2 regions of the Mesorhizobium sp. M0029 genome follow, and region 2 is predicted to be linked to the other one. Evidence: riboswitches for the same ligand, from Rfam matches in the RefSeq annotation. Region 2 holds a riboswitch; the other holds the start of a gene.

The links. A riboswitch is a leader RNA that binds a small molecule or an ion and turns the genes downstream of it on or off. The one in region 2 is predicted to bind thiamine pyrophosphate.
Region 1: linked by a shared signal. The riboswitch ahead of NKJ76_RS19555 (YkoF family thiamine/hydroxymethylpyrimidine-binding protein) and the one ahead of thiC (phosphomethylpyrimidine synthase ThiC) in region 2 are both predicted to bind thiamine pyrophosphate.

What each region holds. Positions count from the first base shown of each region.
Region 1 covers NZ_JAMYVF010000011.1:167,029-174,705, reverse strand. The annotation lists gene NKJ76_RS19565 (ABC transporter ATP-binding protein) at 1-303, opposite strand, end outside; gene NKJ76_RS19560 (ABC transporter permease) at 300-1,142, opposite strand; gene NKJ76_RS19555 (YkoF family thiamine/hydroxymethylpyrimidine-binding protein) at 1,398-2,006, opposite strand; TPP riboswitch at 1,997-2,109, opposite strand; gene NKJ76_RS19550 (hypothetical protein) at 2,552-2,707, shown strand; gene NKJ76_RS19545 (hypothetical protein) at 2,973-3,224, shown strand; gene NKJ76_RS19540 (DUF2934 domain-containing protein) at 3,384-3,623, opposite strand; gene NKJ76_RS19535 (hypothetical protein) at 3,716-3,931, opposite strand; gene NKJ76_RS19530 (DUF1236 domain-containing protein) at 4,030-4,359, opposite strand; gene NKJ76_RS19525 (hypothetical protein) at 4,702-5,004, opposite strand; gene NKJ76_RS19520 (hypothetical protein) at 5,165-5,494, shown strand; partial or broken gene NKJ76_RS32420 (PRC-barrel domain containing protein) at 5,461-5,595, shown strand; gene NKJ76_RS19510 (hypothetical protein) at 5,896-6,117, opposite strand; gene NKJ76_RS19505 (heme-copper oxidase family protein) at 6,384-6,791, opposite strand; gene NKJ76_RS19500 (hypothetical protein) at 6,945-7,181, opposite strand; gene dinB (DNA polymerase IV) at 7,415-7,677, shown strand, end outside.
Region 2 covers NZ_JAMYVF010000022.1:37,949-45,625, forward strand. The annotation lists partial or broken gene hemA (5-aminolevulinate synthase) at 1-787, shown strand, start outside; gene NKJ76_RS27360 (ATP-grasp domain-containing protein) at 1,358-2,662, shown strand; TPP riboswitch at 2,886-3,002, shown strand; gene thiC (phosphomethylpyrimidine synthase ThiC) at 3,106-4,941, shown strand; gene thiO (glycine oxidase ThiO) at 4,938-5,939, shown strand; gene thiS (sulfur carrier protein ThiS) at 5,908-6,105, shown strand; gene NKJ76_RS27380 (thiazole synthase) at 6,109-6,882, shown strand; gene NKJ76_RS27385 (thiamine phosphate synthase) at 6,879-7,484, shown strand; gene NKJ76_RS27390 (hydroxymethylpyrimidine/phosphomethylpyrimidine kinase) at 7,475-7,677, shown strand, end outside.

The DNA of each region.
Region 1 (7,677 bases), on a different contig from region 2:
GCGGCCAAGACCCTGCACTTCCAGCCCCAGCGTCACATTGTCGATGACGCGCCGCCACGGCATCAGCGCGTCGCGCTGCGGCATGAAGGCGAAGGGGCTGCCCTGCAATGGCGCGCCGTCGAAGCGCATGTCGCCCTCGCCTTTCAGCGCACCGGTCAGCAACTGGAACAGCGTCGACTTGCCGGCGCCGGAAGGGCCGAGGATGGAGACGAACTCGCCGGCCGCGACATGAAGCGAAATGCCGGCGAGCACCTCAAGCGCGCCGAAGTTCTTCCTGATGTCCCGGAGTTCGAGCCGCGTCATTGACGGTTCTCTTCTGCAGCTTCAACCTTGCCGTCGCGGCTTTCGCTCCCTGCATTCTCCCAAGGCATGGCGAAGCGCTGGACGAGCACCGCAATGGCGAACAAGACAAGCGTGAGCGCGGCGCTGACGGCGACCGCGGCGAGCACCAGATCGGGCCGAAAGTTGTTCTTGGCATTGAGCATGTAGATGCCCAGCCCCTTCGCCGCCCCCGCATATTCGGCGAAGATCGCGCCGACGACGGCGTAGGTGATGGAGATGCGCAGCCCGGCGAAGAAATAGGGCAGCGCCGAAGGCAGGCGCGCCAGCCAGAAGATGCGCCAGCGCCCTGCCCCCATGGTGGCGAGCATCTGCGAAATCGCCTTGCTGGTCGCGGCAAAACCCTCGACCAGCGCCACCATCATCGGGAAGAAGGTAACGAGCGCCACAAGCAAGATTTTTGGCATCAGCCCGAAGCCGAACCACAGTACGATGAGCGGCGCAATCGCGACCAGCGGCAAGGTCTGGCTGACAATCAGCAGCGGAAACAGCGCGCGGCGCAGCGGGGCCAAGAAATCGACCAGCGCCGAAAGCACGAAGGCAGCGACCAACGAGCAGGCGAAGCCGGCTGATGTGGCGCGGATGGTGGGCAGCGTGTTGTCGGCAAGGGCAGCGCGATGCTCCCAGGCCTGCTGCAGCACGCGCGACGGCGCCGGCAGCATGGTGGGCGCAGCGCCACCATAGCGGGCGTAGAGCTCCCACGCCGCGAGGAGCAGGGCGGAGGCGCAGGCGGCGGGGATGGTCTTGGCGATGGCTGCGGCTAATCTCCCCCCTCGAGGGGGAGATGTCGCCGAAGGCGACAGAGGGGGTCGTCTCGCATAGAGCGCCCACGCCTTGCCGATGCGAAAAGGACGTCGGCGCTCCACGCGCTGGGACCCCCTCTGGCCTGCCGGCCATCTCCTGCTCGAGGGGGGAGATTCGTGGGCATCGCGGTCTTCGCCAATCGCCAATGGCTCCCCTCCTCTCTGTGCTGAGGTGTCAGAGGCATCTCCTCCACGCAATGGGTCAGATAAACCAGCCACGGCAATATCCTCAAGGAACGACGCTTGAGCCGCGGCTCAGACGGCGCTCGGGCTGTTCGCCGAGATCGTGATGTCGAGGGTGACGTGGCCGGCGCCGGGGCCGAAGCGGCAGAAGGCCTCGTTGAGCGTGGCAAACACCGCACCGGCATCGCCACGCAATTTGGTGCAGAAGTTCTTTGAGCGCTCAAAGACGCCGGACTGTTTCAGGAAATCGATGCAGCCGTAGATCTCGTCCATATGGTCGCCCGTGCCCATGACGTAGAGCGAGAACTGCGCCGCCACCGGCTGGCCGGTCGACGGCGTGGCCTGGACAGCGCGGATCGCGGCGATCTTGCGCTCGTCCAGCGGAATGGCGGGGCCGCCGGTCTCGTCGGAGCGGCAGATCGGATCGTCGGGCTCGCCCGGACAGCCGCGCGAGACCGCCGCCGAAAGCACGCAGTGCTTGCCGCTTTTGGCCGCCGCGACGAACAGGTCGCGCATGGCGGGAAACAGCACCTCGGGCGGCCCGACCATAAGCGTCGAGATGTCGTCGGTTTCGATCCGCAGCCGGTCGCGCCACGGATCGAGCGCGCCGAGCGCGCCAAGGATGACGCCGACGAAATCGTCGGTCATGGGATAAAGGGAAATCTGTGCGCCTGAAAACATCGCCCGCCTCGCTCCGCTGGTATTATCCAGATCAGCTTTAGGGTCCGAAGGCTTGCCGCCCTCATCTCAGCCCCGACCATACGGAGCACCCCTGTGGATGAGCGGGTTAAAGCATTGTTCGCGACATTGGGGAAGCCGTTTGTTGAAGGCACTGCGGCAAAGTGTTTTGGGCCAGACGGGCCGGGCGCCCGGGCGTTCAGAGCGACTCGTCAGTTCGTTGCGTTATGAGATTTCCACGAATTTCTTATAACTGCGTTGAAATTCAAGCTGATAAACGTAATTACAAGAAAACGGCAGAGCCTCCGCGCAGCCCTTACGGTTTCTGCATTTCCTTATCCGCGACCCCATCCGAACTGTGCTGCTGCGTCGCTAGGGCTTGCCTGTGCTGGTCCCCTCGCCCCAGCGCTACGCCATCCACAAGCTGATCGTCGCCTCGCGACTCGGGCCGAGCGCTGGCCAAGCGGGAGAAGGATCTCCATCAAGCGCGCCTGCTGACCCAAGCGCTCGAAGCCACGCGTCGCCAGGACGACCTTGCCTTCGCCTTCATGGACGCGTGGGACAAGGGCGAAAACTGGCGCGAGACGATCCGGCGCGGCCTGAACCTGTTCGACGCCGACACGAGGGAAACAGTCAACACCATCCTGGGAAAATCCCTCCGCGAAATTGGTGCGAGTCCTGAAGGATTCACGATGCGTGATTAGCTGAAGCGACCGCTGCTATATTCATTGTCATCGTCCCAACTGTACGAAATTGGCTTGACGCTCGTTCGTACATAAAGTACGATATCTCTTTTCGCAGAGAGGAATGTCCTTGAGCACAGCGAACCATGTTGCCTTCGCCGATCTCTCTCGTCCTTTGCTGTCACCCCCGTCATTGCCGCCGCCTTTGTTGCCGCCGCCTTTATTGCCGCCCCCTTTGTTGCCCTTGTCATTCGATCAGTGCGAACGCCTCGCCGGGGCCTGGCGAATGGCCAGCCAGGACATCGCCGACGACATCCGCTTCATCCGCCAATATCTGAAAGTCGTTGCCGAGAAGGACGAGAGGCTGTCGACCGGCACCCTTGTTCACAGCCGCGCCTATGTCGAGGCCTGCGCCGGCTGGCTGCCACAGACTGTAGCGCGGTATCTGCGCCACCTGCGCCAGATCACCGAATGCGAACTGGCCATGACAGCTGCCGGGATTCGCTTTGCGCTGTCGAGTTATGCCTGGGAGGCATGAGGGCGCCTGTCGCCAAACACAAGGAATTGCGCTGCCCGTCGCAGGCGCAATTCGTCAGGTTGAGAGGCTCGGGCGCGCCTGAACGGCGGGCGCCAAGGATGGCCCGGCCAGCTAATTCCGGCCTTGCTTTATTTCGACTGGCCTTGTTTCAACTTGGCCTTATTTCGATTTGGCTTTGCCGGACTTTGCGGCGGCAGGCTTCGCTGCCTTTGACTTGGCGGCTGCCTTGGCGGGCTTGGCGTCAGCTTTCTTCGCCGCCTTTTTTGGCTTGGCGACCGCGCCATCGACTTCAGCCGTGGCCTGCTCCCAGTGTTCCTGATGCGCGCCTTCAGGCCGGCCGGCCTTTTCCCAAATCTCGTGCGCGCGCTGGCGAATGCGGTCCTGTTTGTCGTCCGTCACTTAAGCCTCCGTGGTTGGGTCCGGTCGGTTGGTCCAGATTCCACGAAAACATTAGCCGAAAATTCGGCCGGCGTCTTGAGTGACGAGACATCTCAGCGCGGGTCGGAAATCACCGCAACGCCGAGCAGCGCCGCTTTCTTGACGATCAGCCCCGCGAGGTCGGCATCCGAACGATCGGTGCCGGTGCGCTCCCGCAGGAGCGCGATCGCTTCCTTCATCGATAACAGCGCCGTGTTGCGCTCGGCCAGCAACTTGTCGCAACACGCCGCAACATTGGCGGAGTTCGGGGTCTCGACATGCGGCAACATGGCAATTCTCCTTTCATCATGTTCGTCATTCGGCCCTGCCGCCCTTTTGGGAAGAACGACAGGGCCGTATCACCGATGAATGGTTAGGTTGTCGAGCGTTACTCGACCACCTCGACAATCCTGCGCGTGCTGGGGTCGACCAACACGGTATGGTTGTCGACGACGGCGTATCTGTACTGAACGTCGGGAACCTCCTGCAGCTCGACAGTGTCAGGCAAGGCAGTGCCGACATTCAATTCGACGCCGAGCAGATTGACCGAGGCAAGCGGATGTTTCTTTACGTACTGGTGCACGACCGTGCGCTGTTCCGGGGTGATGATCACCTGCTGCTGTGCCGGCTGCGTGACGATGACCTCGTCGGCGGCGGCAATGCCGATACCAGCGATCATGGCGAGCCCGGCGACGGCGGGAATAAGGATGGTTTTCATCTTCGTCTCCTGTCGTTGTTGGCGAGCTCCGCCGTGTTCCCGCATGAGGCGAAAACAGCGCAGATCGAGGTGGCGGGCTCCTGGAGGCAAACGCAGCCGGTACGGTCTTGTTCCGCAAGCGGAGACTAAATTGATCGGCTTCCCGGTCATGCCAGCAGAACCCGCACCCGCAAGATTCGCATTGAAGCACAATCCCTCAGGAGACCTTCGACGTGGACGATGCACGGCTCCAAATTCCGGTGGCGATCGCGGCCGGCGCCGGCATTGATCCGGTGACCGCGTCGCCCGGCCAAGACCGGAACCGACCGCCTTCGTGCCACGCCGTGAAGTTTCAAGCAAAGGTCATTGCTTCGGCGGCTGCGCAGGCACCTCGCCAGGCTTGATCACCGGCGTCTTGCCCTGGTCCGGCGGCGGCTGCGTCATACCCTGGTCACCACTGGGCGGCGGCTGCAGCACGCCGCCGCAGGGACCGAGCGTGCTGGTCGATTCGCCACCGCCATTGGCGACCGGCGGCTTCCGAGCATCGTCCTGAGGCTGCGCCTGGCAAGGCGCGGCAGGGCCGTTCCGGTCGCCATTGTCCTGCGCAGCCGCCGGGTCGGCCAGCGCCAAGAGCAGCACGCATGGGATGAGGGGGAAAGTCTTCATGGTCCAGCTCCTCTGGATTCATCTCCTTGGCAAAACAGACTAGTCCTTGGCAAAGCAGACTGGCGGCAATTGGTTCCACGGAGATGGAGTGGTTGCCGGAACCTGACAGCCGGAAGTGAGTTCCACCTTCTCGACGCAAAGCCGCCCAGAGGAGGCAATCATGGAAGAACGAAACAGAAAACCCAATGACGAGGTCGAGGCGCCACCGAGCAAAAACGATGCCCGCGACACGATCGCCAATGACGAGGTGGAGGCGCCGACGCCGCGCCGGCAGGATTGGGATGCGCTGCGTGGCGCAACGGTCCTGCCCGACGGAGCAGATGAGGAAAGCCTGCCGGACACCACCGGAGTCGAGAAGGAAGGCGAACTGCCCGAGGAGGATGACGACAACCCCTACCAGGACAGTGACGATGCCTTGCCCGACGACGCCGAGGAAGCCGCCATTGGTCACGACCTGGCGAGGCGCGGCGGCCCGTTCGACGAGGTGTAAGGGCAGCGACCGCGGACTTTCGAGAGGTTTCCCGGGACGTCCACGCCGTCACCAGTTGGACCAAGGATGAGCTGAAGGCGATGCCGGAGCATCGCGATTGATATTTCGAAGGATCCGGCTGGTCTGATCCTTCGTTTAAGGCGCCTTGGCGGTTTGGTTAAATTTAGCCCTTGTGGTCAAGGGCCGGCGGCGACGCAATCTCGGCACGTTCGACAGCCGCGAGGCAGCCGAGAAGCACGAACGCGAAGCCCAATATCTCAAGCGCCGTTGAGGCCGCTCGCCTGAATCTTCAAAGTGCGCAAGATATCCCCGCCGCGGGCGGCGCAGACACGCTCCAGCATCGCAACGCTGCGAACCGGGCCATCGCCCGCCGGCACTTGAGTGCCGACGGGCTCTGACCTTCAGTTCGACCCGGGATCGCCGAGCGCCTCGGTGACGAAGGACGCCGCGATCAGGTCGTCGGCGTCGAGGCGTAGGGAGCCTTCGACACCCCCCATGATGGCCGCGACCTTCTGGAAGGTCTGCATCTCGTGTTCAGTAACGCTGGCGTCTCGCATCCTGGCTTTCAGATCGGCGATGCGTCGGCCCAGTGAGGCCGACGTTCCGATTTCTCTGTTCGACATGGTGGCCTGCTCCTCCCCCAACCCATGCTGTGGACGTACTCAAGTCTGCCTATATATAAGGCAGCGCGAATACAGTCGCCGCAACGCGCGATATCTGGGAAGGTTCCGGCGCCAAATAGTCACGAAATAATACGTGGTGGGACTCGGGTATGTTAAGCGCCGACGCGGCGATAGACACCGCAGCCAGCGGCTGCGGCCATCGGCCTGGCCAACCCGTGTCGCGGGTCGCGAATGCGGGTCGGACTTTGATCGCCGCGCGCGAACAGTCAGCGAGAGGCCGGAACCACGCCGGACACCGAGCGCGCCGTTTCGGGCGAAAACACCACGAAAGCAAAAACCAGAACGGCAGCGGCGATAATGACCGAGCCGCCGGCGACGATCGGTTCAAGCGCCGGGTTTCCCTGCAGCATCACATACAGCGCCGGCAGCATGATCACCAGGCCGAGTGTGTAGAGCCCGTAGTGGATCATGGCGATGCGACGCGCCGCCTTTTGCGGATTGAGCGCGTAGTAGCCGCCGAAGATGGCGCTCGTCACCCAACCGAGCAGATTGATATGCGCGTGCGCCGGAAAAGCGGCGTGGTCGCCCGAGATCGCCATCTGCAGGCCGGCCGCAATCCCCAACATCAGGAACAAGATGGCAGTTTTGAAAAAGAGTTCCGAAATCCTCGGCATGTCATTTCTCCCCCTATGCGGTCTGCGACCGCTTGCGTCCTGGAGAATACACCCACGCACAGAAATTTTCCACGCCGCGCTTATGGGCCATGCCTGCACAGCTTTTTGCACGCTGTTCGACTTTTCTGGCTGCCACAACCCGGCGCCGCCCCGCTACGGCGTCAGCAAGATGTCGGCGCCCGCTCGCTCGTCGAACACCACCGCGCAGCCGCGCCCCAGCGCCACTGCCGACAGCGCGTTGGCCACCGTCTCGTCCGGCGATACGAAATCACCGGTCAGCACTCGCAACTCCTCCACCGCCCTGGCCATTGACACGCAGTGCCCGGCAACGCGATCGCTCGTGCAGGCGTCAATGACGCTGACGAGGTCGATCATCTCGAACTGGCCCATACCGGCCTCCACAAAAACAGCGTCCCGTCGCGGATATGAACGCCGAGGCGAGAGACAATGTTCCGCAGGTCCGATGCCCAGGCGGAGCACTCGACAGCCCGACCTGGAACGGGCCGGCCGGCGACAACCGCTTCGCTTGACAATAGGCCCTGTTTGTTCTCTATTTGTTCGGCAAAAACGCCTCTCACAACAGACGCGGCTAATGCTGCAACGCCGCAAAGGGAACGGTCGGGATGGAGCCCACCATCCTGCATGCGGATCTCGACGCCTTCTACGCCTCGGTCGAGCAGCTGCTCGACCCGGCGCTCAGGGGCAAGCCGATCGCCGTCGGCGGCGGCGTCGTGCTTGCCGCTTCCTACGAAGCCAGGGCTTTCGGCGTGCGCGGCGGCATGCCCGGACGACGCGCGCGCGAGCTTTGCCCCGGACTGATCTTCGTCGGCGGCCATTTCGCCGACTATCAGCGGCTGGGCGACGCCGCCATCAAGGTGCTCGACGA
Region 2 (7,677 bases):
TTCAATTATTAGAGGATGCCGCAACAGCCGGGCCGAAAAGCGCGTCTTCCAGCATAACGACGTTGCGCATTTGCGGGAGCTTCTGCGCAGCGTAAATCCTGCAAGACCCAAGATCATTGTTTTTGAATCGGTATATTCAATGGACGGTGACATTTCACCGATCAAAGATATCTGTGACATGGCGGACGAATTTGGCGCAATGACGTTTCTGGATGAAGTTCATGCATCGGGAATGTACGGTCCGAAAGGCGCCGGCATTGCCGCGGAACTTGGCATCATGGATCGTCCAACCATCATCGAAGGGACGCTAGGTAAGGCGTTCGGCTCGATGGGGGGTTATGTGACCGGACCTGCCTCCATTGTTGACAGCATACGAAGCTTCTCGATCGGTTTCATTTTCACCACGGCGCTTGCGCCAGCGCTAGCGGCTGGTGCGCTGGCAGCGCTGCGCCATCTTCGCGATTCAGATTCAGAACGAATTGATCTGCACCGGAAAACGAAACTTTTAATCGGATTGCTGAAAGAGGCGGGCATCCCCGTCATGCCGACCCGAAGCCACATCATTCCTGTGCCTATTGGTGATCCATTCCGTTGCAAGGAAGCGTCCCGCCAGCTTCTGGATCAGCATGGAATATACGTTCAGCCAATTCTGGCGCCGAGTGTTCCGGTGGGAACCGAGCGGTTCAGGGTGACGGTTACGCCTGCCCATAGTACGACAGATATTCGGACGTTCGTCGATGCGCTCAGGCAGGTTCTGCTGCGGGACAATCTTGGCAAGGCTGCCTAATGTAAATGCTGGGAACGACAGGGCGCGCAGCCTCAGACCTGATTATATCAGCCGGGCTCGCCGAGGTGGAAGCGGCGGTCAGCGATCCGGTTCTGACGCCCGATCGCATCTTCGAATGTCATCGGAAAGCAGTTCCGTAACCCGCAATGACAGCTTTCGCGATCTTAAATGATGTGACTCCATGATTGAATGGGGCCGTTTGACGACTCGCTGCTTACACATCGGGCCGGTTCCAGATTCAGGGCTCACCATGAGCCGGTATGACCAGAGCGCATGTTCTTGTGCTGCGAGTTTGATGTGGCTTGGCGTGCCCTACCCGAGGGGTAGGTCACGCCCAGGCCCACGGGATCACACACCAACCCCAGCTAACCTGGTTTGAACGGAGCAAGCCTCCGACGCCGCCCTAATCAAAAACGCTGCAACAGATCCTTCAAATCAATTTACAAGATTTTTACAACCGTCAGTCGTTGACAATGGTACGGCACCCCGAGTCTGAGGTCCGGCACGGCCACAAAAGTGACACCGGTACCCTCGGACCGCCGCCAGCACGCAACATCGGGATTAACAGCAATGGTAAGAAGAAGAGCGCTCATATTGGTCGAAGGCCATAGGGGTACTGGTCAGCTATACGTCCAAGCGGCTCAGTGTCTTGGTCTTCATCCAATTACTCTGACGGCTGATCCACCTCGGTACGACTATCTTTCGGCGGAAAACGTTGAGGCAATCCGTGTCGACACTGGCAATCTCGAAGCGTTGGTCCGCGAAAGTTCGCGGCTGCGTGCTACCCACGACATTGCTGGCATTACTGGCTTTGCCGGGGACCATGAATCGATCTATGCGACAGTTGGCAAGCTTTGCCGGCATTTCGATCTACCGGGACCGAACCCTGAATCGATTGAACGAAGCTGCGACAAATTCAAGCAACGCCAACTCCTCGCGCAGGCCGGCGTTCCAATACCGGCCTATCGGTTGGCAGCGAATGCGGCGGAGGTAGAAAGCTCGGCTGCAGAGATCGGCCTGCCCGTGATTCTTAAGCCGGCAGTAGGCAGCGGCAGCATGGGTGTCCGATTGTGCCGCAGCCTCGAAGACGTAGCCGAACATACGACCCATCTATTGGGCGGAAAGCACATATGGCGGTCTACACCGAAAATACTCGTCGAAGAATTCGCACAGGGCCCGTTCTATAGCATTAATGTTATGGGGAATGAGGTCGTTGCGATTTGCGCCAATGACTTTGGTCCCCTCCCCCATTTCGTCATACGTGAGGTGACGTATCCGGCCCTGCTAACCGATCAGGAGCGTGAGCGCATCGCCGATGTTTCGCTGAGCTGTTTGCGGGCTCTCGGCCTTGGCTGGGGGCCAACTAACATTGAACTCCGGTGCACGAAACGCGATCCAGTTGTCATTGAAGTCAATCCGCGTCTTAGTGGCGCGCCCGACCCTCAACTGGTCCAGTTAGCTTACGGTGTCGACCTCGTCACCGAGCACATCAAGCTTGTCATTGGCGAGGAATGGGATCTGCGCAAAAAGCATTCGCATACTGCGGCCGCGCGATTCCTGCTTCCTGATCAAGATGGCACCCTCGACTGGATTGGTGGCGACACTCAGGCAGCTGCTATATCAGGTGTGGCCGAGGTCAAATTGAATGTTGAACCCAAGACACCGATCGTCAGGAAGGGGGATTTCCGAGACTGGATTGGACATGTCATTGCCACTTCGCCCAGCCGTGCTGAAACCGAGGGCGCCCTTCAGCGAGCGGTCGACTTGATCGAATGGTCGATCACCCCTTTTCCGGCGACAATAAGAGGTGATCGAGAGCACGATGTTTGTGGGGCGTTCGGGCGGCCCACCAGTTCTGTTCCGATCAGGCATTGACGGCTTAAGATCCTTGAAACGCAGCAGTTCCGTCTACGTCAATGTCACATCAAGTTTGACGAGGCAAATGCAGCTTTGGCCACACCTGCCTTGTCTCCCGCGGAACTTCTCCGCGACCCATGGCGAGGCCGTCGGCCCAATTTGGGCCCAATTTGAATGCCGCCCACCGCCGCCGCAGGACGAACATGCGCTTGACAAGACAACGCCGGCCCGTTCAACTTGAGGCATTCACCAGGGGAGTCCCGGCAAGGGGCTGAGATACTGCTGGCTTTCGCGGCGCAGTGACCCGTTGAACCTGATCCAGTTCATACTGGCGTAGGGACGGTGCAAGCGCTCTGCGGGAGTTCACGCCCGAGGTCCTGTTTCGGCAGGTCGACAGAAGCGTCTTTTCATCCTTCCGGCACAGAACTGGGTCTCCAATGCATGAGCAAAGGAGCCTCAAGATGAATGCCCTCACCCCAGCCGTCTCAACGGGGCCGCTGCCTGCTTCGCGTAAGATCCACAAGCCCGGTGCCATCCACCCGCAGATCAGGGCGCCGATGCGCGAAATCTCCGTCCATCCGACAGCCGGCGAACCGCCCGTCACCGTCTACGATCCGTCGGGCCCCTATACCGATCCGGCTGTCGAAACCAGCATCGAAAAAGGCCTGGCCCGGCTTCGCCACGAATGGATCTTGGCGCGCGGCGATGTCGAGGTCTGCGACGGCCGCCATGTCCGGCCGGAGGACAACGGATTCGCGACGGGCGAACGCCTGACGCCAGAATTTCCCATCCGCCACCGACCGCTCAGGGCCAAAGCAGGCAAGGCGGTGACGCAGCTTGCCTACGCGCGCGCCGGCATCATCACACCCGAAATGGAGTTCGTCGCCATCCGCGAGAACCTTGGTCGCGAGATCCTGCGCGGCAAGCTTGAGCGCGACGGCGAGGCTTTCGGCGCGACGCTGCCCGATTTCGTCACGCCCGAATTCGTGCGTGACGAGGTGGCGCGCGGACGGGCGATCATCCCCGCCAACATCAACCATCCCGAGAGCGAGCCAATGATCATCGGCCGCAATTTCCTGGTCAAGATCAACGCCAATATCGGCAACTCCGCCGTCACATCGTCGATGGCGGAAGAGGTCGAAAAGATGGTGTGGGCGATCCGCTGGGGCGCCGATACGGTGATGGACCTGTCGACCGGCCGCAACATCCACAACATCCGCGACTGGATCGTGCGCAACGCGCCGGTGCCGATCGGCACGGTGCCGCTCTACCAGGCGCTCGAAAAGGTCGGCGGCATTGCCGAGGATCTGACCTGGGAGGTCTACCGCGACACGCTGATCGAACAGGCCGAGCAAGGCGTCGACTATTTCACCATCCACGCCGGCGTGCGGCTGCATTACATCCCGCTGACCGTCGACCGGGTGACGGGTATCGTCTCGCGCGGCGGCTCGATCATGGCCAAATGGTGCCTGCACCATCACCGGGAGAGCTTCCTCTACGAGCACTTCGCGGAGATCTGCGACATCGCCAGAGCCTACGACGTCTCCTTCTCGCTCGGCGACGGCCTTCGTCCGGGCTCGATCGCCGATGCCAACGACGCGGCGCAGTTCGCCGAGTTGGAAACGCTCGGCGAGCTGACGCAGATCGCCTGGGCGAAGGATTGCCAGGTGATGATCGAGGGGCCTGGCCACGTGCCGATGCACAAAATCAAGGCGAACATGGACAAGCAACTCGCCGTCTGCGGCGAGGCGCCGTTCTATACGCTTGGACCGCTGACGACCGACATCGCGCCGGGCTATGACCACATCACCTCAGGCATTGGCGCCGCGATGATCGGCTGGTTCGGCACCGCCATGCTCTGCTACGTCACGCCCAAGGAGCATCTCGGCCTTCCCGATCGCAACGACGTCAAGATCGGCGTGATCACCTACAAGATCGCCGCCCACGCCGCCGACCTGGCGAAGGGCCATCCGGCAGCGAAAGTCAGGGATGATGCGCTTTCCCGCGCGCGCTTCGAGTTCCGCTGGGAGGACCAGTTCAACCTGTCGCTCGATCCGGAAACGGCGCGGTCCTTCCACGACCAGACTTTGCCCAAGGAAGCGCACAAGGTGGCGCATTTCTGCTCGATGTGCGGACCGAAATTCTGCTCGATGCGTATCTCTCACGACATCCGTGCCGAGGCGCAGAAAGAGGGCATGGCGGCGATGGCGGCGAAATACCGCGAGGGCGGTGATCTCTACCTGCCGGCGGACGAGACCGGGGCACCGCTCATACCTCAGCCACGTGAGCCATCATGAAGGTCTTGGTCAAAGGAGCGGGCGTTGCTGGCCTCACCGCCGCCTTCGAGTTCGCCGCACGCGGCGCGGCGGTTACCGTTGCCGAGACAAGGCCTGCCCTTGGGGGCAATGCGTCGTGGTTCGCCGGTGGCATGTTGGCGCCGTGGTGCGAGCGTGAAAGCGCCGAGCAGCCGGTGCTGGATCTCGGAAGCGACGCCGCCGACTGGTGGGACGCCGCAACGCCAGGCTTGGTAGCACGACGGGGAACGCTGGTCTTGGCCGCGCCGCGCGATGCGGGCGAGCTCGACCGGTTCGCCAGCCGCACGACGGGCTATCGGCGCGTCGAGGAAGATGAAATTGCCTTGCTGGAGCCCGACTTAGCCGGCCGCTTCCGCCGCGGATTGCTGTTCGCCGATGAGGCTCACCTCGACCCACGCCCGGCGATGGCGGCACTTCATGACAAGCTTGCGACCATGGGTGTCAAATTCCACTTCGGCTGCGACGCCCGGCCTGTTTCGGGTTTCGCCCGTCAGATAGACTGTATGGGAATGGCAGCGGCCGATGACAGGCTGCGCGGTGTTCGCGGCGAAATGCTGATTCTTCGCACGCCTGATGTCTCGCTGTCGCGGCCGGTCCGTTTGCTTCATCCACGCTTTCCGCTTTATGCCGTGCCGCGCACCGATCACCGTTTCATGATCGGAGCGACGATGATTGAAAGCCAGAGTGCCGGACCGGTGACGGCGCGTTCCATAATGGAGCTGCTGGGTACCGCCTATGCCCTCCACCCGGCCTTTGGCGAGGCCGAGATCGTTGAAACCGGTGTCGGCGTCCGCCCAGCCTTTGCCGACAACTTGCCGCGCGTCGAAACCAAGGGTGAAATCATCGCGATCAACGGGCTCTATCGTCACGGTTTTCTCCTGGCTCCCGCCATGGCGCGCCAGGCTGCCGACCTGGTTTTCACTCAAGACAGAACCAAGGAGCTTGCTCATGAAACTGATGGTCAACGGCGAAGCGCATGAGGTTGCCGCCACCACGCTGGCCGAGCTGCTTGCCGCGCTCGACTATGAGGGCGATTGGCTCGCGACCGCCGTCAACAATGACCTCGTGCACAAAGCCAACCGGGCGGAATTCCAGTTGAACGACGGCGACCGGATTGAAATCCTCTCGCCCATGCAGGGCGGCTAGGCCATGATCGAGCTTTATGAAGCCGAGCTTCCGTCGCGCCTGCTTCTTGGCACGGCTCAATATCCTTCGCCGGCCATCCTTGCCTATGCAGTCAGGGCTTCGGGCACGGCGGTGGTGACCGTCTCGTTGCGCCGTGAAATGGCAGGCGGCAGGGCTGGCGAAGAATTCTGGTCGTTGATCCGCTCGCTTGGTGTCAGAATCCTGCCCAACACTGCTGGCTGCCACTCCGTCAAGGAAGCGGTCACGACCGCACAAATGGCGCGCGAAGTCTTCGGTACGAACTGGGTCAAGCTCGAAGTGATCGGCAACCATGACACCCTGCAGCCGGATGTTTTCGGTCTGGTCGAAGCCGCCCGCATCCTGTGCGAGGACGGTTTTGCTGTATTCCCCTATACCACCGACGACCTTATCGTTGCCGAGCGGCTGCTTGCGGCGGGCTGCAAGGTCTTGATGCCGTGGTGCGCGCCGATCGGTTCCGCTCTCGGACCGATCAACATCACGGCGCTGCGCTCGATGCGCGGACATTTCCCAGATGTTCCGCTGATCGTGGATGCGGGGCTCGGACGGCCGTCGCACGCGGCAACCGTTATGGAGCTCGGCTTTGACGCCGTACTCCTGAACACCGCGGTCGCCAAGGCGGCCGATCCGGTCGGCATGGCGCGTGCGTTCGGCAAGGCGGTCGAGGCCGGTCGTGAAGCTTTCAGCTCGGGTATGCTTGAACCGCGCGACGTCGCCGTGCCGTCGACGCCGACCATCGGCAGGGCCGTTTTTTCATGAAGCTCGATCCCTTCTACCTGATCGTCGACAGCGCTGACTGGGTCGAGCGGCTGGTCCCGCTCGGCGTCAAGCTGGTTCAGTTGCGCATCAAGGATAGGGACGAGACCACGCTGCGGTCGGAAATCCGCCGCGCGAACGGCGTCTGCGCGGTCCATGGTTGCCAACTGATCGTCAACGACTATTGGCGCACGGCAATTGAGGAAGGCTGCGACTTCGTCCATCTCGGCCAGGAGGATTTGGCTGCGGCCGACCTGCTGGCGATTAAGTACGCCGGATTGAAGCTCGGGCTTTCCACGCACGATCATCTAGAACTGGAAACGGCCATCGCTGCCGAGCCCGACTATATCGCGCTCGGCCCCATCTATCCCACCGTCCTGAAGCAGATGAAATGGGCGCCGCAAGGGCTCGAGCGGATCAGCGAGTGGAAGCATCGGGTGGCGCCGATCCCATTGGTCGCCATTGGCGGCCTCAACCCCGATCGGCTCGACGGTGTTTTCGCGGCTGGTTCGGACACCGCGGCGGTGGTCACCGACATCACGTTGAATGCCAATCCCGAAGCGCGCACGCGAGAATGGATCGAAAAGACAAAGCCATGGCGCTGAGGCGAGAACCGCATGTGCTCGTGGTCGGCGGATCTGACTCCAGCGGTGGGGCTGGAATCGCACGCGATATCGAGACGATCTCTTCCATTGGCGTGCGCACCTGCCTTGCTGTCACCGCGCTGACGGTGCAGACGCACCATGCGGTCATGGAAATCCACTCTATGCAACCCGGTCTGGTGGCCGGTCAGATGCG